Linked DNA regions of Kineococcus sp. NBC_00420. The protein of the gene in region 1 binds, or shares a complex with, the protein of each later gene. Links are inferred from orthologs where the notes say so. Each region holds a gene or a part of one and is shown in the gene's direction. Other genes may lie near its edges. The genes, in order: uvrA and mfd.

The links.
Region 2: the proteins of uvrA (region 1) and mfd are in contact, whole or in part, in a crystal structure (PDB 4DFC), measured with the Escherichia coli proteins. The link is inferred for Kineococcus sp. NBC_00420 from one-to-one orthologs.

The regions. Positions count from the first base shown.
Region 1 is NZ_CP107930.1:5,176,255-5,187,137, forward strand. Bases 132-3,542 are described here. They hold uvrA (excinuclease ABC subunit UvrA), read left to right. Parts: upstream 132-444; coding sequence 445-3,342; downstream 3,343-3,542. Other genes in these bases: OG218_RS25275 (MarR family winged helix-turn-helix transcriptional regulator), read right to left, coding at 132-221. Also shown: more of OG218_RS25275, read right to left, coding at 1-131; OG218_RS25285 (protoporphyrinogen/coproporphyrinogen oxidase), read left to right, coding at 3,696-5,045; OG218_RS25290 (methyl-accepting chemotaxis protein), read right to left, coding at 5,073-6,677; OG218_RS25295 (ABC transporter substrate-binding protein), read left to right, coding at 6,869-7,738; OG218_RS25300 (hypothetical protein), read left to right, coding at 7,784-8,143; OG218_RS25305 (AAA family ATPase), read left to right, coding at 8,147-8,632; OG218_RS25310 (Smr/MutS family protein), read left to right, coding at 8,650-8,946; wecB (non-hydrolyzing UDP-N-acetylglucosamine 2-epimerase), read right to left, coding at 8,924-10,105; excinuclease ABC subunit UvrC, read left to right, coding at 10,286-10,883. UniProt on the Escherichia coli protein: The UvrABC repair system catalyzes the recognition and processing of DNA lesions. UvrA is an ATPase and a DNA-binding protein. A damage recognition complex composed of 2 UvrA and 2 UvrB subunits scans DNA for abnormalities.
Region 2 is NZ_CP107930.1:1,439,989-1,451,550, reverse strand. The notes cover bases 447-4,536. They hold mfd (transcription-repair coupling factor), read left to right. Parts: upstream 447-751; coding sequence 752-4,336; downstream 4,337-4,536. Other genes in these bases: OG218_RS07025 (Uma2 family endonuclease), read right to left, coding at 4,342-4,536; OG218_RS07035 (DUF4012 domain-containing protein), read right to left, coding at 447-589. In the rest of the region: more of OG218_RS07035, read right to left, coding at 1-446; more of OG218_RS07025, read right to left, coding at 4,537-4,884; OG218_RS07020 (MazG family protein), read left to right, coding at 4,966-5,616; OG218_RS07015 (ROK family protein), read left to right, coding at 5,627-6,574; eno (phosphopyruvate hydratase), read left to right, coding at 6,654-7,949; OG218_RS07005 (FtsB family cell division protein), read left to right, coding at 7,985-8,611; OG218_RS07000 (DUF501 domain-containing protein), read left to right, coding at 8,630-9,148; OG218_RS06995 (Ppx/GppA phosphatase family protein), read left to right, coding at 9,145-10,074; OG218_RS06990 (MmcQ/YjbR family DNA-binding protein), read right to left, coding at 10,081-10,449; OG218_RS06985 (SRPBCC family protein), read left to right, coding at 10,488-10,931; OG218_RS06980 (uracil-DNA glycosylase), read left to right, coding at 10,891-11,562. UniProt on the Escherichia coli protein: Couples transcription and DNA repair by recognizing RNA polymerase (RNAP) stalled at DNA lesions. Mediates ATP-dependent release of RNAP and its truncated transcript from the DNA, and recruitment of nucleotide excision repair machinery to the damaged site.

The DNA.
Region 1 (10,883 bases):
CGCACGAGCATCTCGTAGTACGTGAGGACGATCCCGGAGTCCTGCTGCAGCTGCCGGTCGAAGCGGTCCAGCAGCAGCTGCATGGTCGACAGGAACGTCCGCCAGGTCACCTGCTCGTCGTCGTCCAGCCACCGGGTGCCCTCGCCCGCCACCGGGCCCGGTTCGGCGTCCTGCGACGCGGTGGTGCTCTGGACCTCGATCAGCGTGCCGGATGGTGCCATGTCCCCAGCTTATGCAGCGCTTTCAACTACCGCGTCCGCCGATCGGTTGACCCCGAGGTGGGCGTTCGGCACGGACCGGGTCCCCGAACGCCGTCCGAACACCGCGGAGGCTCGTGTCGGAGGTGACGCCTAGGGTTGCCCCGTGGCCACTCGCTCTCCCTCTTCCAGCCCTCGTTCTCCGGGTACCCGCGCGAAGACCGCCGCCAGCGCGGCGACACGATCGGTGACCTCCGCCCGGGTGGCCAACGACCGTCTCGTCGTGCGCGGTGCCCGTGAGCACAACCTGAAGAACGTCTCCGTCGACCTGCCCCGGGACAGCCTCGTCGTCTTCACGGGCCTCTCGGGTTCGGGCAAGTCCTCGTTGGCCTTCGACACGATCTTCGCCGAGGGACAGCGCCGCTACGTCGAGTCGCTCTCGGCCTACGCCCGCCAGTTCCTGGGCCAGATGGACAAGCCCGACGTCGACTTCATCGAGGGGCTCTCCCCGGCCGTCTCGATCGACCAGAAGTCGACCTCGCGCAACCCCCGCTCCACCGTCGGCACGATCACCGAGGTCTACGACTACCTCCGTCTGCTCTACGCCCGCGCCGGACGTCCGCACTGCCCCGTCTGCGGGGAGCCGATCGGACGCCAGACCCCGCAGCAGATCGTCGACCAGCTGCTGGAGATGGCCGAGGGCACCCGCTTCCAGGTCCTCGCCCCGATGGTGCGCGACCGCAAGGGCGAGTACGCCGACCTCTTCCGCGAGCTGCAGACCAAGGGCTTCGCCCGCGCCCGCGTCGACGGCGAGGTCGTGGCCCTCGACAACCCGCCGACGCTGCAGAAGAAGCTCAAGCACACCATCGAGGTCATCGTCGACCGCCTCGTCCTCAAGGACGGGGTGAAGCGGCGCCTCACCGACTCCGTCGAGACGGCCCTCGTCCTCTCCGCCGGACTGCTGGTCGTGGACCTCGTCGACGTCGAGGGCCCCGAGGGGGAGCGTCGCTTCTCCGAGAAGATGGCCTGCCCCAACGAGCACCCGCTGGACATCGACGACATCGAACCGCGGAGCTTCTCCTTCAACGCCCCCTTCGGCGCCTGCCCGGAGTGCACCGGCATCGGCACCCAGCTCGAGGTCGACCCCGAGCTCGTCGTCCCCGACGAGGACCTCTCGCTCAACGAGGGCGCCATCGCGCCCTGGGCCAGCAGTTCCGCCGACTACTTCCAGCGGCTCATGACGGCGCTCGCGGCCGACCTCACCTTCTCGATGGACGTCCCGTGGCGGGCCCTGCCCAAGCGCGCCAAGGACGCGTTGCTGCGCGGCAAGGACCACGAGGTCCACGTCCGCTACAAGAACCGCTGGGGGCGCGAACGCTCGTACTCCACCGGCTTCGAGGGCGTCGTCGACTTCATCAAGCGCCGCCACGGCGAGACCGAGTCGGACATGAGCAAGGAGCGCTACGAGGGCTACATGCGCGAGACGCCGTGCCCGGTGTGCCACGGGGCCCGGCTCAAGCCCTCGATCCTCGCGGTGAAGGTCGGCGACCGCTCGATCTCCGAGGTCTGCGCGATGCCGCTCGACGAGTGCTCGACCTTCCTCAACGCCCTGCAGCTCTCGACGCGGGAGAAGCGGATCGCCGCGCAGGTCCTCAAGGAGATCCAGGCCCGGCTGGGGTTCCTCCTCGACGTCGGCCTCGACTACCTCTCGCTCGACCGCCCGGCGGGCACGCTCTCGGGCGGGGAGGCCCAGCGCATCCGGCTCGCGACGCAGATCGGTTCCGGCCTCGTGGGCGTCCTCTACGTCCTCGACGAGCCGAGCATCGGGCTGCACCAGCGCGACAACCGCCGCCTCATCGACACCCTGACCCGACTGCGCGACCTGGGCAACACCCTCATCGTCGTCGAGCACGACGAGGACACCGTCCGGGTGGCCGACTGGATCGTGGACTTCGGTCCGGGGGCGGGGGAGCGCGGTGGGGAGGTCGTGCACTCGGGCGACTTCAAGGGCCTGCTGGAGAACCCGCGCTCGCTCACCGGGCAGTACCTCTCCGGGGCCCGGGCCATCGAGGTCCCCGAGCAGCGCCGCCCGATCGACCCGGCCCGCAAGCTCGTGGTGACGGGGGCACGGCAGAACAACCTGCAGGACGTCACGGTCGAGTTCCCGCTGGGCTGCCTGGTCGGTGTGACGGGGGTGTCGGGGTCGGGGAAGTCGACCCTGGTCAACGACATCCTCTACACGGTCCTGGCCAACCAGCTCAACGGTGCCCGCCGGGTCCCGGGGCGGCACAAGGCCGTCAAGGGACTCGAGCACCTCGACAAGGTCGTGCACGTCGACCAGAGCCCGATCGGGCGCACGCCGCGCTCCAACCCGGCCACCTACACCGGTGTCTTCGACCACATCCGCAAGTTGTTCGCCTCCGCCCCGGAGGCCAAGCTGCGCGGCTACCAGGCCGGCCGGTTCTCCTTCAACGTCAAGGGCGGCCGCTGCGAGGCGTGCTCCGGCGACGGGACGCTGAAGATCGAGATGAACTTCCTCCCCGACGTCTACGTCCCGTGCGAGGTCTGCCACGGTGCGCGCTACAACCGCGAGACCCTCGAGGTGCACTTCAAGGGCAAGACCATCGCCGAGGTCCTCGACATGCCCATCGAGGAGGCCAAGGACTTCTTCGCGGCCGTCCCGGCGATCTCGCGGTTCATGACGACCCTCACCGAGGTCGGTCTCGGCTACGTCCGTCTCGGGCAGCCGGCGACGACGCTGTCGGGGGGCGAGGCCCAGCGGGTGAAGCTCGCCTCGGAGCTGCAGAAGCGCTCCAACGGCCGGACGATCTACGTCCTCGACGAACCCACCACGGGTCTGCACTTCGAGGACATCCGCCGTCTGCTCGGTGTCGTGCAGGGTCTCGTCGACAAGGGCAACAGCGTCCTGGTCATCGAGCACAACCTCGACGTCATCAAGTCCGCCGACTGGCTGGTGGACATGGGCCCCGAGGGCGGCAACGGCGGCGGCAAGGTCGTGGCCGAGGGCACTCCCGAGGACGTCGCGGCGAACCCGGACAGCTACACCGGCCAGTTCCTCGCCGAGGTGCTCAAGACCCCGACGGCAGCGACCACGACGTCGCGTCGGCGAGCCCGCGTGAGCTGAGCCCCGCCTGTGGGCGGCGGGTGATCGGGGCTGCTGAGTGCCCCGATCACCTACTCCCCGTGAAGGTCCGGTGCCCTCCTCGGCAACTGCCGGTCACCGTCGAGAACGCTTCGTGTTTCTCGCGCGCAGATCGGGGGTTTGCCGTCCCGACGGTCGTCCCGCCTGCCACACTCCTCGTGATCACGCACGGATTCCGGGGGGTCTCCGCGCGGCACCGACCTGGGGGGGGGGACGTTGAACGACACCGTGACCACGAGCACCGCACCGCCGCGGGGAGCCGCGGTCGAGGGACTCCTCACCGCGGGGACCACGGATCGTCTCGGGGAGAAGCACATGGGGCAGAGGAGTACGACGTGAGCGCGCTCGTCGTGGAGGGTGTGACCGGCCGCGCCGGCACCGACCAGCCGGTTGTCGTCATCGGGGCCGGTCCCGCGGGGCTGGCCGCCGCCGAGCACCTGCTGGACGCCGGGGCCCAGGTCGTGGTCGTGGACGGCGCCCCCGAGGTCGGTGGTCTGTCCCGCTCGATCGAGTTGTGGGGCCACCGCTTCGACCTCGGCCCGCACAGCTTCCGCTCCGACGCCCACCCGGAGTCGGTGACCCGGTGGCTGGACCTCGCCGGCGCCGTCGGCGGGGTGGAACGCACCCGGGCGCGGCGATCCGCCGTCTGGCGCGGACGCGTCGTGGGTTTCCCGCCCCGTCCCGGTCAGGTCCTGCGCACCGTCGGCGCCGGAGCCACGGCCCGCGCCGCCGGTGCCCGCCTCGCCGCGACGCTGAACCGCCGCGAACCCCGCACCCCCGTCGACGCCTACCAGGCGCTCGTCGCCAGCCACGGCCGCGCCGTCGTCGAGGAACTCCTCGCCCCCTACACGCGCAAGTACCTCGGGGCCCACCCCCGCGACCTGTCCCCGGCCTTCGCCGACGAGCTGCAGGGCACCCGCCGCGCCGGGGAGCGACCCGTCGAACTCCTCACCCCGAGCGAGGGGACCGGCGCCGTCTGGGACGAGCTGGCCCGTCGGCTGCGCGCCCGCGGCGCCCGGATCCTGCTCGGCACCACCGTGACCGGACTGAGCGCCACCGACGGCCGGGTCACCGCCGTCCGGGTGCGTGACACCTCGGCCGAGTTCTCGATCGCCGCCCGTGCCGTGGTCTCCAGCGTCCCCGCGCCCGTGCTGGTGCGGTGGCTCCCCGGTACCACCGCCCCGAGCGGCCCGTCGCTGCGCAGCCGCGACACCTACCTCGTCCACCTGCTCCTCGACGGTGACGTCGGCCAGGACAGCCACCACGTCACCGCCTGCGACGAGTCGCTGCGCGTCGGGCGCCTCTCCAACACCCGGGTCTGGCGGCCCGCCGCGTTCCGCGACGAACCCCGGACCGTCCTCTGCGCGGAGTTCTGGAGCTCCGGCGACGACGACCTGTCGGCCCGGACCGACCACGAGCTCGCCCAGCTCGCCATCGCGGAACTCCCCGCCTTCGGGGTGGACCGCGGTGTCCGCGTCCTCGACCACGACGTGCTCCGCCTGCCGCGCAGCGTGCCCGTGCCGACCCGCGGCGCCGAAGCGGCTCGCGCGCAGCTCGACGTCCAGCTCGACGCGTTCTCCAACCTCGCCCGGGTCGGACGCCACGGGCGCCACGACGGGATCGGGCCGGAGGACGCGCTGCTCGCGGGCCGCAGCATCAGCGCGCACGTCCTCACCACCGTCTGACGCACCCACGCGGCAGCGGTCGGGGACTCAGACTTGGAAGCTGCGGACCGCCTCGTCGAGGCGGGCGGCCGAGCGTGCGACCTGCTCGGCCGCGTCCGCCGTGCGCTGGGCATCACCCGTCGTGCGGTTCACGTCCTGCGCCATCCCCGTGATGGACCGGGTGACGTCGCTGGACCCGGCCGCGATCTCCTCGACGTTGCGGACCATCTCCCGCGTCGTCGCGGTCTGCTCCTCCACGGCGCTCGCGATCGTCGACTGGATCGCGCTGATGCGTTCCACGACCTCATCGATGCGCCCGATCGCGACGCTGGCCGCAGCCGCGTCCTGCTGCGCCGCAGCGATCTTCGCGACGATCGTCTCCGACGTGCGCGCCGACTCGGTGGCGAGCTCCTTCACCTCGCTGGCGACGACGGCGAACCCCTTGCCGTACTCCCCGGCGCGAGCGGCCTCGATGGTCGCGTTCAGGGCCAGCAGGTTCGTCTGCTCGGCGATGGAGGTGATGACCTTCACGATGTCGCCGATCTCCGCCGACGACCGGGCCAGGCCCTGGACCGTGCGGGCCGCGTCCCCGGACGCCGCGACGGCGTCGTGGGCGACCTGGCTGGCCTCCGTGGTCGCCGCCGCGATCTGGGCGATGGCCTGTTCCATCTCCGCGCTGGAGTCGGCGACGGAACGGATCGTCACCGAGATCTCCTCCGACGCCGCCGATCCCGCGTCGGCCTGGGACGCCGTCCCCGCGGCCCGGTCGCGCAGGTCACCGGAGACGCCGGTCAGGTCCGCCGCGGACGCCGTCAGCTCGTCGCTGGAGCGCGCGACCTGGGACAGCAGGCCCGACATCCGGTCCAGGGCGGTGTTCAACGCCAGGGTCATCCGCCCGATCTCGTCGTGACGACCCACCTCGCCGCGCTGGTCCAGGCGCCCGTCGGCCAGCGCTTCCAGCACCGTCACCGTCGCGCGCAACCGACGGCGCAACGACGTCACGACCGTGAGCGCGACCACCGCCAGCAGAGCGGCGACGACGGCGGCCGTGACCAGCGTCAGCAGCTGCGCCTTGCGCCGGGCGCCGTCCGCCGCGGTGATGGCCCCGGCGCGGGCGGTGGACGCCTGCTCGCGGATCTGCGGCAGTGCCGCGGCGACCTTCGTGGCCTGCGCGGTGAACGCGGGCACGGCCTCGCGGGCCGCGACCTGACCGGGGTCGGTGACGTCGTGGTTGGCGAGGGAGACGACCCGCTGGCCCAGCGTGACGAGCTGCTCGGACTCGGTCAGCAGCTGCTCGGCGGCTGCGCGCGTCTGCGGGTTGCCCGCCGCGGCCAGCTCGCGCAACGCGGCCCGGAGCGCGACGGCGTCGTCGCCCAGCGCGGACATCGCCGCCTGCCGGTCGGCGGCGTTCGCGGCCACCACCGACACCAGCACGTCCGCGCGCAGGGCGGCCTGCTGCGCGTCGACGGTCTCGGCCAGGGTGGCGGCCCGCTCGGCCCGCACCAGCGTGGTCCGGGCGGAGTCCTGGCCCGCCGAACCGACGAGGCCGATGGTGCCCACGGCAGCGACACCCACCAGGCCGGTGACCGCGAGCAGCGCGACCCGGGTGGCGAGACTCGTCGAACGGCGGGGGGCGGCGGTCGTGCTGGACATGCGGGGCTCCTGACCGGTCGGTGGGGACCAGACCCCACGAGGTTCGGCATCGGCGTCCCGTCGCGGTGACTGAACCGGTTGCGCCGAGGAAGCGACACCCGAACGGGTGAACGGGCCCACCGCCCCAGCTGCCGATGGACACAGCGGGGGCCCCACCGGGCCCCTTCGTCGCCGGAGTCCGAGGAGCCACCGTGCCCGCACCGCTGTCCCGATCCCGGGCGCTCACCGCCACGCTCGTCCTCGCGGCGACCCTGCCGGTCCTGGCCGGCTGCGGGGGAGACGCCTCCGCCACCGCCCCCGCGTCGACGGCCGCGGTCGACCTCCCCCTGCTCACGCCCGGGACGCTCACGGTGGCCACCGACGCCACCTACGCCCCGATGGAGTCGATGAACGGCACCGCGTTCACCGGCGCCGACATCGACGTGGTCACCGACCTGGCCCAGCGGATGGGCCTGAAGGTGACCTTCGTCCAGACCGGCTTCGACGACCTCATCGACACCGTCGGCGCGCACCGGGCCGACCTCGTCGTCTCCTCGATGACCGACCGCGCCGCCCGCCAGGAGAAGGTGGACTTCGTCGACTACTTCATCGCCGGCAGCCAGGCCATCGCCGCGGCCGGGAACCCCCTCGGCCTGGCCGCGCCCGACACCTGGTGCGGGCACACCGCGGCCGTCAACTCCGGTACCACCAACGGCGACCTCGTCGCCGCGCAGTCCGCGCTCTGCACCGCCGCCGGGAAACCCGCCGTGGCGATCGTCGACGTCCCCAACGGCAAGAGCGCGGACCGGGTCGCGGCGGGTGCCGCCGACTTCGGTGTCGAGGACTACCCCTCGGCCGTCGACCTCGTCACCACCTCGAGCGGGGCGCTCTCCCTGGCCGGGGACCCGTTGCAGGCGGCGCCCTACGGCCTGGGGTTCGCCAAGGACCGCAGTGACCTGCGCGACGCCGTCCAGGTCGCCCTCCAGCAGTCCATCGCCGCCGGCCGCTACGACGAGATTCTCAAGGCCCACGGCCTCGAGGCCGCCGCCCTGCGCACCACCGCGATCAACGGCGGCGCCTGAGGTCCGGGGCTCCGGGGCCCCGGGGGTGAGGCCTAGGCTGGGCCCGTGAACACGACGTGGTGGCGCACCCATCCGGTGGGGCAGCGGCTCCTGGCCGTCCTGGTCTGCGAGGTCCTCTACCTGGGTCTCCCGGGCCGCGGGGTCCTCGCCCTGGTCTGGTTCGCGCTGGACCTGTGGCTGCTGCACCGCATCCGGCGCAGCAGCGGTCTGGCCTGGATCGTGCTCCTCGCCCTCTCGGTCCTCGCCGGCGGCCTCGGGGTCGCCTCGCTCGTGGTGGTGGGGTTCGGGGTCGTGGCCCTGGCCGCCGTCGTGCTGAACGTCGCCGTCGCGGTCCTGCTCCTCACCCGTCCCGTCCGCGGCTGGGTCGCCCGCTCGGGGTTGATGTCGCTCCCGGGTGAGCACTGAGCGGTGGGTGTCCGCAACGTCCTCGTCGAAGGGGTCTCCGGCAGCGGCAAGACCTCGGTCTGCCGGGAGTTGCAGCGGCGCGGTCACCACGCCGTCAACGGCGACACCGAACTCGCGTACCAGGGGGACCCGGTAACCGGTGAGCCCACGACCGGTCACACCCACGACCACCACCTGTGGCGGGTGGACGCCGTACGGGTGCTGGTCGCGGACCGGAGCACCCCGGCCACCTTCTTCTGCGGGGGCTCGCGCAACCACGCGACGTTCCTCGACCTCTTCGACGCCGTCGTCGTCCTCGACCTCGACCGCGCGACCCTGATCGCCCGCCTCGCCGCGCGCGACGACGAGTTCGGCGGGCGGCCCGAGGAGCGCGAGCTCGTCCTGCGGGTGCACGCCACCGGGGAGGATCTGCCGCGCGACGCCGTCCGGATCGACGCGACGGCCCCGCTGTCGCGGGTCGTCGACGAGATCCTCCGCCACGCCGGCTGAGGCCTCATCCTGGTGGGGTGCTCTCCCTCGACCTGCACCCCGTCTTCCGCAGCGGCCGCGACATTGACAACGCCCTGCGCACGTTCCTGCTGCGGGCCGCCGCGAGCGGCGGACCGCAGGCGGAGATCGTGTGTGGCAAGGGGTCCGGGCAGCTGCGTGAGCGGGTGCTGACGTTCCTGACCCAGCCCCACGTCCGCCGGTTGCACGCGGGCGCGGCGCCCGACCCGCACAACCCGGGTCGGGTCCTGGTGCGCTTCGAGCGCGCGGTCGGTCGTCCGGTCAGTCGTCCGGTCAGTAGGGAGCGACCAGCTTGACGATCGACTCGACGATGACCCGGCTGGCCGACCCGTCGCCGTAGGGCGAGGGAACGTCCAGCAGCGCGCGCGGGTCCTCGGCCAGCGCGGAACGCACCGCGGCACCCAGGCGCAACCCGCCCGGGACCAGCGTGGCGAAGGTCCCCAGCACCTCCGGACGTTCGGTGGACCGGCGCAGCACGAGCAGCCGCTTCTTCAGGACGCTGACCTCCTCCTGCACGCCGCCGGAGTCGGAGACCACGAGGCGCGCCCGGTCCAGCAGCGTCAGGAACTCCGCCGGCGGCTGCGGCGCGATGGTCGTGAAGGCCTCGAGGAGGTCACCGAGGCCGTTGCCGCGCAGGCGGTCCAGCGTTCGCGGGTGGGCCGGGAAGACGACCTGCAGGCCCTCGGCGACGACGCCGCGCAGTTCGGCGAGGACCTGACGCAGGACGGCCGGGTTGTCGACGTTCTCCGGCTGGTGGAGCGTCAGGAGGAGGTGGTCGCCGCGGATCCCGAGGCCGGCGAGGATCCGGTCCTGCTCCTCCTGCGCCGGCAGCAGCTGCTGGACGGACTCCACCACGGTGTTCCCGGTCAGCAGGATCCGGTCGTCGGAGATCCCCTCGGCGCGCAGGTGCGCGACGGCGGCCGGGGTCGGGGCGCAGCAGAGGTCGGCCAGGTGGTCGATGGTGACGCGGTGGTGCTCCTCGGGCGTCCGCCGGTCGAAGCTGCGCAGACCGGCCTCGACGTGCACGAGCGGCAGGTCGGCGGCGTTCGCGGCCAGCGCGCCCGCCAGGGCGGCCGTCGTGTCGCCCTGCACGACGACGCAGGAGGGCCGGTGCCGCGCGAAGGTGGCGTCGAGCGCGGCCACCGCCGCCCCCAGCTGGTGACCGCGCGAGGTCCCGCCCACGCCCAGACCGAGCGGGGTGGTGGCGAAGCCGAGCTGGGCCGTGACGTCGGACCACATCGCGGCGTCGTGGTGCTGGCCGGTGTGCACGAGCAGTCCGGCCCCGCCGAGCCGGCGCACCACGTCGGCGAGCTTGATCGCCTCCGGGCGGGTACCGAGCACGACGGCGACCGGGCCGGGAGCGTCCTCGCCGACGGGGAACCCGAGCGGTCGCCGCAGGCCCCGCGGACGCTCGGGCGCGGGGAGGTCGGCGGAGCTCATCGTCGGGGTGGCCACGTACGGACGGTAGGCCGGTGGACACCCCCGGCGAGGTGCTTCCACCGCGATCCGGCGAGAGTTCACACCAACTGCGCACCCGTTGTCGCAGAACGTGTTCGGTCAGGAACGAAGCGTGCGTGAGGGACCACGAGGGACCACGAGGGGCCCGTGTCGGACCCGCGACCTAACCTCGTACCCGTGCCCGACCCCGCCACCTACCGCCCCAAGCCGGGGGAGATCCCGCTCGATCCCGGGGTGTACCGCTTCCGCGACCCCCAGGGCCGCGTGATCTACGTCGGCAAGGCCAAGAACCTGCGCGCCCGGCTCTCCAACTACTTCCAGGACCTCTCGGCCCTGCACCCGCGCACGATGACGATGGTCACCACCGCCGCCAGCGTCGAGTGGACCGTGGTCACCACCGAGGTCGAGGCCCTGCAGCTGGAGTACTCCTGGATCAAGGAGTTCGACCCGCGCTTCAACGTCAAGTACCGCGACGACAAGTCCTACCCCTACCTCGCCGTCACCATGGGCGAGGACGTCCCCCGGGTCCAGGTCATGCGCGGGGCCAAGCGCAAGGGCACCCGCTACTTCGGCCCCTACACCCACGCCTGGGCCATCCGCGAGACGGTCGACCTGCTGCTGCGCGTCTTCCCCGTCCGCACCTGCTCCACCGGCGTCTACAAGCGTGCCGGTCAGGTCGGACGCCCCTGCCTGCTCGGCTACATCGACAAGTGCTCCGCCCCCTGCGTCGGCAAGATCAGCCCCGAGGACCACCAGGCCCTCGCCCAGGACTTCT
Region 2 (11,562 bases), 3.7 Mb from region 1 along the record:
CCGCGATGACGCCCAGCACCGCGGCGCTGTCGCCTTCGGCCAGCGCCGTCCGCGCGGCGGCGACCCGAGCCTGGTAGTCGGTGACGATCGGCGTCAGCTCCGCGATCGCGGCGACGTTCACCGTCTGGTCCGCCGAGACGAGACCGTCGCCGACGACCGCCTCGGCGCTCCCGAGGGCGTCCGGCAGCGGCTCGGTGAGCAGGGCCGCGGCGTGCGCGCCGCCGCGGACGGCCGCCAGCTGGGCTCCGAGCCAGGGGAGGTGCTCGGCGAGGCGGTAGGGGAGCTGACCGGTGGCCCGGTCCGCGGCGGCCGCGTCGTCCTTGACCCCCTCCGCGCGCTCCTGCGCGCCGGCGAAGTCCTTGTCGCGCACCTGCCGCTCCAGGGCGGGGGCGGCGTCGGCGACCTTCTGCAGGGACCGGCCGGCCTGCACACCGGCGACGGCGACCGCGACGGCCCAGGCCAGGAGGAGCAGGACCAGGACGCCGAGCACGATCCGCAGCGGGCGCCGCCGCCGGCCGCGGCCCTCCCGGGGCAGTGCGCGGCGGGTCGGCGACGGCTCGTCGGGGGACTGCTCGGAGTAGCCGGACACGCCGCGACAGTAGCGAGTGCGGCTGCGCGGCCGGTCCGGCGACGCTCACGGAGGGCTCGTGTCGGAGGGCGGACGTAGGCTGGCCGCACCCCTCCCACCCCGAACTTCCCCGCGAAGACCTCCCCGCACAACCCCCCCCGCACCTGAAGACACGGAGTGTTCGTGAGCCTCAACGGCCTGCTCGACGTCCTGCGCACCGAATCCGCTGTCCGCGCCGCCGTCGAGACCGCGCACGAGGGCGGGAGTTCCGCGCTCGACGTCGTCGCCCCCCTCGGGGTCCGCCCCGCGCTGATCGCGGCCTTCGCCGCCGAACGCCCGCTCCTCGTCGTCACCGCGACGGGCCGCGAGTGCGAGGACATGGTCACCTGGCTGCGGTGCTACCTGCCGGCCGACCAGGTCGCGGAGTTCCCGGCCTGGGAGACGCTGCCGCACGAACGGCTCTCCCCGCGCAGCGACACGGTCGCCCAGCGCCTCGCCGTGCTCCGCCGCCTCGCCCACCCCTCCCCGGACGACCCGACGACGGGGGAGGTCCGTGTCGTCGTCGCCCCCGTGCGCGCCGTGCTGCAGCCGCTGGTCAAGGGCCTCGCCGACCTCGAACCCGTCCGGCTGCGGGCCGGTGACGACGCCGGCCTGGACGCCTCCGTCGCGGCGCTCGCGGCCGCCGCCTACGCGCGCGTGGACATGGTGGAGCGGCGCGGCGAGTTCGCCGTGCGCGGTGGCATCCTCGACGTCTTCCCCCCCACGCGGCCGCACCCGCTGCGCGTGGAGTTCTTCGGCGACGAGGTCGAGGAGGTCCGCTCCTTCTCCGTGGCCGACCAGCGAACCCTCGAGGTCGAACCCGACGGGGTGTGGGCCCCGCCGTGCCGGGAGCTCCTCCTGACGCCCCTGGTCCGCGAACGCGCCCGGGCCCTGATGGAGACCCTGCCCGGCGCGGCTGACGTCCTGGCCAAGATCGCCGAGGGGATCGCGGTCGAGGGCATGGAGTCGCTGGCCCCGGCCCTGGTCGACGGGATGGAACCGCTGCTCGACGTGCTGCCCGCGGGCACCCACGTCGTGCTGGCCGACCCCGAGAAGGTCCGCTCCCGCGCCCACGACCTCGTGGCGACCGGGGCGGAGTTCCTCGACGCCGCCTGGATGAACGCCGCCGCCGGTGGGGCGACCCCGGTCGACCTGGGCTCCTCTTCCTTCGCGACGCTGGCCGAGGTCCGCGGCCACGCCGAGCTCACCGGCCGTCCCTGGTGGTCGATCACCTCGCTGGACTCCGACGGGGACCTGCGCGACCTCGAGGACGTCCGGATCCTGCGCGTCGCCGCCCGCGACGTCACCGGCTACCGCGGCGAGACGGAGAAGGCGCTCGGGGAACTGCGTGACCTCGCCTCCGCGGGCTGGCGCATCGTCGTGACGACGGAGGGACACGGCCCCGCGAAGCGTCTCGTCGAGATGCTCTCCGGCGAGGACGTCCCGGCCCGCCTCGTCGACGACCTCCTCGAGGAACCCGCGCCGTCGATCGTGACGGTCACGACCGCCACCGTCGAGCACGGGTTCGTCGCGGAGACGTTGAAGACCGCACTGGTCACCGAAGCCGACATCACCGGCGTGGGCGGGCAGTCCACCAAGGACATGCGGCGGATGGCCCCGCGTCGTCGCCGCAACGCCGTCGACCCGCTCGCCCTGCGTCCCGGCGACTTCGTCGTGCACGAACAGCACGGCGTCGGCCGGTTCATCGAGATGGTGCAGCGGACGATCCAGGGCGCGACGCGGGAGTACCTCGTCCTCGAGTACGCGCCGAGCAAGCGCGGCCAGCCCGGGGACCGCCTGTTCGTCCCCTCCGACACCCTCGACCAGGTCACCAAGTACACCGGTGGTGAGGCGCCGACGCTGTCCAAGATGGGCGGTTCGGACTGGTCGAAGACGAAGAACAACGCCCGCCGGGCGGTCAAGCAGATCGCCGGCGACCTCATCAAGCTGTACTCGGCCCGGATGGCGACCAAGGGCTACCAGTTCGGCCCCGACACCCCGTGGCAGCGCGAGCTCGAGGACGCCTTCCCCTACGTCGAGACGCCGGACCAGCTGGCCAGCATCGACGAGGTCAAGGCCGACATGATGAAACCGGTGCCGATGGACCGCCTCATCTGCGGTGACGTCGGGTACGGCAAGACGGAGATCGCGCTGCGCGCCGCGTTCAAGGCCGTGCAGGACGGCAAGCAGGTCGCCGTCCTGGTGCCGACGACGCTGCTGGTGCAGCAGCACTTCAAGACCTTCGCCGAGCGCTTCGCCCAGTTCCCCGTCGTTGCGAAGCCGTTGTCGCGCTTCACCCCGGGCAAGGAGGCGAAGGAGACGATCGCCGGCCTGGCCGACGGTTCCGTCGACATCGTCATCGGTACCCACCGCCTGCTCAGCGGCGAGATCCAGTTCAAGGACCTCGGCCTCGTGGTGGTCGACGAGGAACAGCGCTTCGGCGTCGAGCACAAGGAGGCGTTGAAGACGTTGCGCACCAACGTCGACGTGCTGGCGATGAGCGCGACGCCGATCCCGCGCACGCTCGAGATGGCCGTGACGGGCATCCGCGAGATGTCGACGCTGGCGACCCCGCCGGAGGAACGCCACCCGGTCCTGACCTACGTCGGGGGCCAGGAGGAGAAGCAGATCACCGCGGCCATCAAGCGGGAACTCCTGCGCGAGGGCCAGGTGTTCTACGTCCACAACCGGGTGCAGTCCATCGAGCGCACCGCGGCCCGGCTGAAGGAGCTCGTCCCCGAGGCGCGGATCGCGACCGCGCACGGGCAGATGGGCGAGCACCGCCTCGAACAGGTCGTCGTCGACTTCTGGGAGAAGCGCTTCGACGTCCTGGTCTGCACGACGATCGTCGAGACCGGTCTCGACATCTCCAACGCGAACACGCTCATCGTGGAACGCGCGGACGCCATGGGTCTCTCCCAGCTGCACCAGCTGCGCGGCCGGGTCGGGCGCGGCCGGGAACGGGCCTACGCCTACTTCCTGTTCCCGCCGGAGAAGCCCCTCACCGAGACCGCGCACGACCGGCTCGCGACGATCGCCCAGCACACCGACCTCGGGTCGGGGATGGCGGTGGCGATGAAGGACCTCGAGATCCGCGGGGCCGGGAACATGCTCGGCGGTGAGCAGTCCGGGCACATCGCGGGGGTCGGTTTCGACCTCTACATGCGGATGGTGGCCGACGCCGTCGCCGACGCGCGCAACCAGGTGTCGGGGGCCGGGAGCGACGAGGAACCGGAACCCACCGAGGTCAAGATCGAGCTGCCCGTGGACGCACACGTGCCGCACGACTACGTGCCCTCGGAGCGGCTGCGTCTCGACGCCTACCGGCGGATGGCCGCGGCGAACTCCGACACCGACCTCGTCGAACTGCACGCGGAACTCGTCGACCGCTACGGCAACCCGCCGCAGCCGGTCCTCAACCTGTTCGAGGTGGCGAAGTTCCGCATCGCCGCCCGCAAGGCCGGGCTGCGCGAGGTGTCCCTGCAGGGCAAGCAGGTCCGGTTCGCGCCGATCGACCTGCCGGAGTCGCGCGAACTGCGCCTGAAGCGGCTCTACCCGGGGACGCTGCTCAAGCCCGCGTTGTCGGTGGCGCTGGTGCCGGCGCCGATGACCGCGCGGATCGGGGGCAAGCCGTTGCGCGACGCGGAGATGCTGACCTGGGCGACGGAGTTCGTGAACTCCGTGCTGCTGGACCAGCCGGCGGCGGTGGCGGCGGCCAACGCGCGCTGACCGGTCTAGGGCAGGAGGGCGGTCACGTCGATCGTCAACGAGGCGGGTCCGAAGGACAGCGGGACGGCGGCATCGCCGTCCCGCAGGACGCGATCGGCCCGGAAGACCCCGCTGTCGTCGAGGACGTGGACGCTGAGCGTGCGCTCCCGCGGGTCGACGATCCAGTAGTTCGGCAGCCCGGCCGCGGCGTACTTGGCCATCTTCAGCAGCAGGTCGTCGCTGCGGTTGGTCGAGAGCACCTCGACGACGAGTGCCGGAATATTGGTGAAGCGCTTCGTGCCCGTCTCGTCCTCACGAGCCCAGACCATGACGTCGGGGATGAATTCATCCCTCGCCGGCTTCCATGCCCAGGCGAAGATGGCGCGGTGGGTTGGCGGCAGCACCGCTCGCAGCATCACCACCAAGGCGAGGGAGATGTCCTGGTGGTCCAGGTCAGGGCTGGGCGTCACGATGGCGACTCCGTCGATGTACTCACGGCAGGGATCTTCCGGCAGGGCGTCGAACTGCTCCCACGACATGGGCTCGCCAGCAGGGAGTGGTGTGGCCACGGTCATCACGCTCGCCTCCTCAGGCCGTCGACACGAGTGTAGGTCGGCCACCTACCTCGGTGCACTCGTATCGTGCAGCCCATGAGCGAGACCCCGGCCGGATCCCGACTCCTCGACCTCGTCGCCGTCATGGACCGCCTCCGCTCGCCCGGCGGCTGCCCGTGGGACGCGCAGCAGACCCACGTGAGCCTGCTGAAGTACCTCGTCGAGGAGAGCTACGAGGTCGTCGACGCCGTCGAGAACGGGACGCGGGAGGAACTGCGGGACGAACTGGGGGACCTGCTGCTGCAGGTCGTCTTCCACGCCCGCGTCGCGCAGGAGTCCACCGACGAGCCGTTCGACATCGACGACGTCGCGGCGGCCATCGTCAGCAAGCTCGAACGCCGCCACCCGCACGTCTTCGCCGGCGAGGCCGTCGCCGAGGACCTGCAGGCGGGGTGGGACGCGATCAAGGCGACCGAGAAGGCGCGCGAGAGCGTGCTGGACGGCATCCCGTCGTCGCTGCCGGCGCTGGCCCGCGCCGACAAGGTCCTGGGGCGGCTCCAGCGCAACGGGCTGGACGAGACGGTCCCCGACGAGGGTGGGGACGAGGAGTCGTTCGGCCGGGAACTGCTGGACCTGGTCCGCCGCGCCCACGCGTCCGGGGTGGACCCGGAGGCGGCGCTGCGCACGGCCACCCGGCGGCTGGAGACGGCCGCACGGGCGGCCGAGCGCGCGCCGGCCTCTCGGTAGGGTCCCCGACGTGACGAACGTGCTGGCCATCGACATCGGCGGGACGAAGATCGCCGCAGGCCTCGTCGGGGACGACGGGACCGTGCGGCTGGATCGTGAGGTGCCCACCGACCAGACGAGCGCGAGCGCCGTCGCGTCGGCGCTGGAGGGCCTGGTCACCGACGTCCTGCGCTCGGCCCGGGAGCAGGGCCTCGAGGTGGCCGACGTCGTCGGCGTCGGGTCCGCCGGTCCCGTCGACACCGTGAGCGGCACCGTGCACCCCGTGAACATCGTCTCGTTGCGGGGTTTCCCGCTCGTCGAGCACGTCGCCCGGACCGCGTCGGACGTGCTGGGCCGCAGCGTCTCCGCCGCGCTGGCGCAGGACGGGCAGTGCTTCGCCGCGGCCGAGCAGTGGATCGGTGCCGCCGAGGGGTCGCGCTCGATGATGGGTGTCGTCGTGTCCACGGGCATCGGCGGCGGGATCGTCCTGGACGGCCGCATCCTGTCCGGCAAGACCGGCAACGCCGGGTTCATCAGCCACGTCGGGGTCGTCTTGGACGGGGAACTGCTGCCCGGCTCGGGCGCCCACGGGGTCGTGGAGTCCTACGCCAGCGGACCCGCGATGGTCCGCGCCGCCCTGGCCCGGGGCTGGCGCGCGGGCGAGCAGGTCGACGCGAAGGTCCTCACCACCGACGCCCGGGCCGGCGACCCGATCGCCGTCGACGTCATCGCCCGCGGGACCCGCGCCCTGGCGTCGGCGTTCCTGTCCACCGCGGCGCTCTTCGACCTCGAGGACGTCGTCGTCGGCGGGGGAGTGGCCTCGGCCGGTGACGTCCTGATGGAGCCGCTGCGCCGCGCCTACGCCGAGCTCGCCGTCTACCCGCACCTCGCCGACGTGCGGATCAGCGCGTCCGCGTTGCCCCGGATGTCCGGTCTCGTCGGGGCGGGTCGGCTGGGGTGGCAGACGCTCTCGCGGTGATCACCGTCCGAGCCACTAGGCTCGGACCGCAAAGCCCTGAACACGTCGTCGAGCATGTCGAGCATTACGAGGAGTGCGTGTGGCCACCATCGAGGCCGTCGGAGCCCGCGAGATCCTGGATTCGCGCGGAAACCCCACCGTCGAGGTCGAGGTCCTCCTCGACGACGGCACGTTCGCCCGGGCGGCGGTGCCGTCGGGCGCCTCCACCGGCGCCTACGAAGCCAACGAACGTCGGGACGGCGACAAGGGTCGCTACCTGGGCAAGGGCGTCGAGCAGGCCGTCGAAGCCGTCATCGAGGAGATCGGGCCGGCGCTCGTCGGTCACGACGCCCACGAGCAGCGGATCATCGACCGGGTCATGCTCGACCTGGACGGCACCCCCACCAAGAGCCGCCTCGGCGCGAACGCCATCCTCGGTGTCTCCCTCGCCGTCGCGAAGGCCGCCGCCTCGGCCGCGGACCTGCCGCTGTTCCGCTACCTCGGTGGCCCGAACGCGCACGTCCTGCCCGTGCCGATGATGAACATCGTCAACGGTGGTGCGCACGCCGACACCGGCGTCGCCATCCAGGAGTTCATGATCGCCCCGATCGGTGCGTCGTCCTTCCGCGAGGCGCTGCGCTGGGGTGCGGAGACCTACCACGCGCTCAAGGCCGTCCTCAAGGAGCGCGGTCTTTCGACCGGCCTGGGTGACGAGGGCGGCTTCGCCCCCGACCTGCCCAGCAACAAGGACGCCCTCGACCTGATCGTCGAGGCCATCGGCAAGGCCGGCTACACCGCCGGTTCCGACATCGCGCTCGCGCTCGACGTCGCCGCGACCGAGTTCTACGGCACGGACGGCTACGACTTCGAGGGCTCGAAGCGTTCCGCGGAGTGGATGACCGGCTACTACGAGGGCCTCGTGTCCGAGTACCCGCTGGTCTCCATCGAGGACCCGCTCTCCGAGGACGACTGGGACGGCTGGGTGCACATCAACAACGCCCTCGGCGGCAAGATCCAGCTCGTGGGCGACGACCTGTTCGTCACCAACCCGGAGCGTCTGCAGAAGGGCATCGACCTCGGCGCGGGGAACTCGATGCTGGTCAAGGTGAACCAGATCGGTTCGCTCACCGAGACCCTCGACGCCGTGGACCTGGCCCACCGCAACGGTTTCAGCACCATGATGAGCCACCGTTCGGGCGAGACCGAGGACACCACGATCGCCGACCTGGCCGTCGCCGTGGGCTCGGGTCAGATCAAGACCGGCGCCCCGGCCCGTTCCGAGCGCGTCGCCAAGTACAACCAGCTCCTGCGCATCGAGGAGGAGCTCGACGACGCCGCGGTCTACGCCGGCGCCAAGGCCTTCCCGCGCTCGGCCGCCTTCACCGGGCGCGCCTGACCGGATACCGGCAGGACACGGGAGAAGCTGGACCCATGGGTTCGCGACGACCGACTGCGCCTCGCGGCCCCCGCTCGGGCGGGACCGCGGGGCGCAGTGCTGCCTCCCGCCCCGGTCGGGGTCCGGGCAGCACCCGCCGCGCGGCCGGCGCCGCACCGGCCACCCGTCCCGCCGCCGCCGCCCGCGGTCGCAGCGGGGCCACGATGTCGGCGGCCGAGCGGCGGCGCACCCGCGGTCCGCGCGTCCTCGTGCTCTCCGTCGTCGCGCTGCTGCTCGCGATCTTCCTCGTGCCCAGCCTGCAGAAGTGGCTCGAGCAGCGGTCCGAGATCGGCCGGCTGAACGCGCAGATCTCCCAGCAGCAGACCGACCTCAGCGCCGCGCAGGCCCAGGAGCAGCGCTGGAAGGACGACGCCTACGTCATCACCCAGGCGCGCGAGCGGCTGCGGTTCGTGATGCCCGGCGAGGTCCCCTACGCCGTCGACGGTTCGACCGACGCCGACGAGGTACCACCGCAGCAGGCCGCGACGACGGTGCCGAAACCCTCCGCCGCCTGGTACGAGAACATCTGGGAGTCGTTGCGCCTGGCGGGCAACCCCGACAACGCCGCCCCGGTCAAGACGCCGGGACTCTCCGGCAGTTCCAGCTCCACCACCTCGAAGTGAGCCCGAAGTGAGATCGTCGTGACCGGTTCCACCCCCGCCACCCAGGCCGACCTGGACAGCATCGCCGAACGCCTGGGCCGGGTCCCGCGGGGAGTGGTCGCCATCGCCCACCGCTGCCGGTGCGGCCGCCCCGACGTCGTCGAGACCGCTCCGCGACTGCCCGACGGCACCCCGTTCCCCACGACGTACTACCTCGTCGACCCGACCGCCGCGGGTGCCATCAGCACCCTGGAGGCGGAGGGCGTCATGCGCGAGATGAGCGAGCAGCTCGCCGCCGACCCCGACCTCGCCACCGCCTACGCCGCCGCCCACGAGGACTACCTGCGCCGCCGTGCCGCTCTCGGCGACGCCGACGTCCCGGAGATCGAGGGCATCTCCGCCGGGGGGATGCCCTCGCGGGTGAAGTGCCTGCACGCCCTCGTCGGGCACGCCCTGGCCGCCGGCCCGGGGGTGAACCCGTTCGGGGACCAGACCCTGCAACGCCTCGCCGCCGACGGTGGCTGGCCCGCCGTCTGCCCGCACGGGCCGATCGCGTGAGCCGCCGCGTCGCCGCGATCGACTGCGGGACGAACTCGTTGCGCCTGCTCATCGCGGACATCGCCGAGCAGGGGTCCAGCGTGGAGCTCGAGCGCACGATGGAGGTCGTCCGCCTCGGCCAGGGCGTCGACCGGACCGGCGCGTTCGCCCCGGAAGCGTTGCAGCGCACGTTCTCCGCCGTCGACCGCGCCGCGGCGCTGATCGCGCGGCACCGGCCGGGGGCGATCCGCTTCGTCGCGACGTCCGCGTCGAGGGACGTCTCCAACCGCGACGAGTTCTTCGCCGGGATCCACGCCCGCCTGGGTGTCGAGCCCGACGTCGTCACCGGGGACGAGGAGGCCGCGCTGAGCTTCGCCGGGGCCACCCGTGAACTCGGCGACGACGGCGCTCCCTTCCTCGTCGTCGACCTCGGCGGGGGGTCGACGGAACTCGTCCTCGGGGCCCGTGACGTCGAGGCGGCCCGCTCGCTCGACATCGGCTCGGTCCGGATGACCGAGCGGCACCTGCACGACGACCCGGCCTCGCCCGGGCAGATCGCCGCGGCCCGCGCGGACGTCGACGCGGCCCTCGCCGCCTGCGACGTCCCGCTGGCCCGGGCCCGCACCCTCGTCGGCGTGGCCGGCTCGATCACCACGATCACCGCCGCCGCGATGGAGCTCGCCGAGTACGTTCCCGGTGTCCTGCACGGGGTCCGGCTCCCGCTCGACCAGGTCCGTGCGGCCTGCGACCGGCTGCTGCACGCGACCCGCGCCGAACGCGCCGCGATGCCCTTCGTCCACCCCGGTCGCGTCGACGTCATCGGCGCCGGCGCGCTGGTCTGGCGCACGGTCCTCGACCGTGTCGAGGCCGAGGCCGGGATCACCGAGGTCGTCACCTCCGAGCACGACATCCTCGACGGGATCGCCGTCGCCCTCGCAGGCCCCTAGCCGTACTCAGCCGGGAGGGGTCGGCAGCAACTCCCTCAGCTCGTCGGGGAGCGCGCTCTGCAGGCGCCGCGGCGCGGTGCGGCGCCAGGCCTCCAGCACGACGGAGTGCAGCTCGGTCGGGTCCGCGCTCGCCAGCGTCACCTCCACCCAGCCGAAGCGGCCGACGTGCGAGGCGACCCGGTAGGTCTCCGCGTCACCGGCGATGAGCTCGGCCTGGTCGGGTTTCGAGGCCTTGACGGAGGCGACGCCGTCCTCGGCGCGGAGGATGACGAAGATCTTCGTCCGCACCCGGAACGTCGCCGCGCCCCACGTCTCCTCCTCGACGGCCTCGGGCAGCTCCAAAGCCCAGCCGCGCAGGGTGTCGCTCGTCACCACGCGCAACAGCCAATCGCAGATCTGGCAGGGTGGGAAGCATGAGCACCGTGAGCGCAACGACCACCCGACGGATCGACGCGCCCGCCGAGCGCGTCCTCGCCGCGCTGGCCGACTACCGCGGTACGCGTCCCCGGTTGCTGCCCGAGCAGTTCACCGACTACGAGGTCGTCGAGGGCGGGGAGGGACCGGGCACCCAGGTCCGCTGGAAGCTGCACGCGACCAAGAAGCGCGTCCGCGACGTCCTGGCCGTCGTCTCCTCCACCGACCGCCACGCCCTCGTCGAGAGCGACGAGAACTCCTCGATGGTCACGACGTGGCGCGTGGAGACCGACGGTCCCGACGCCTCCGAGGTCGTCGTGACCAGTGAGTGGCGCGGGGCGAGCGGCATCGGTGGATTCTTCGAGCGTACCTTCGCGCCGCGCGGACTGGACCGGATCTACGGTGAACTCCTCGACAACCTCGCCGACGCCGTCGCCCGCTGAGCACCCCGCGACGGGTCGCCCCTTCCCCTCGCCCGTCCCGCCGGGGAGCGGCTGGCCGGGGGACCCCTCGGCCCCCGACACCCCGGTCGCGCACGACGCGGCGCAGGTGCGGGCGCTCGCCGTCACCGACCTCGCCGTCACCGACCTCACCGTCGCCGACCTCGTGGGGCGGGCCTGCGTCTGCCGGGCCTGCCCGCGGCTGGTGACCTGGCGCGAGGACGTCGCCCGGGAGAAGCGCCGCGCCTACCGCGACCAGCCGTACTGGGGTCGACCCGTCCCCAGCCTCGGCGTGGACGACCCCCGGGTGCTCGTCGTCGGCCTGGCCCCGGCGGCGCACGGCGGGAACCGCACCGGCCGGATGTTCACCGGTGACCGTTCGGGGGACTGGATCATCGCCGCGCTGCACCGCGCGGGTCTCGCGAACCAGCCCACGTCCGTGGACGCCGCGGACGGACTCGCACTGCAGCGCACCCGGATCGTCGCGCCCGTGCGGTGCGCCCCACCGGACAACAAGCCCACCACGACGGAACGCAACACCTGCGCGGGCTGGCTGGACGCGGAGCTGGACCTCGTGACCCCGAGCGTGCGGGTGCTGCTCGTGCTGGGCGCGTTCGCGTGGGCGTCCGCGCTC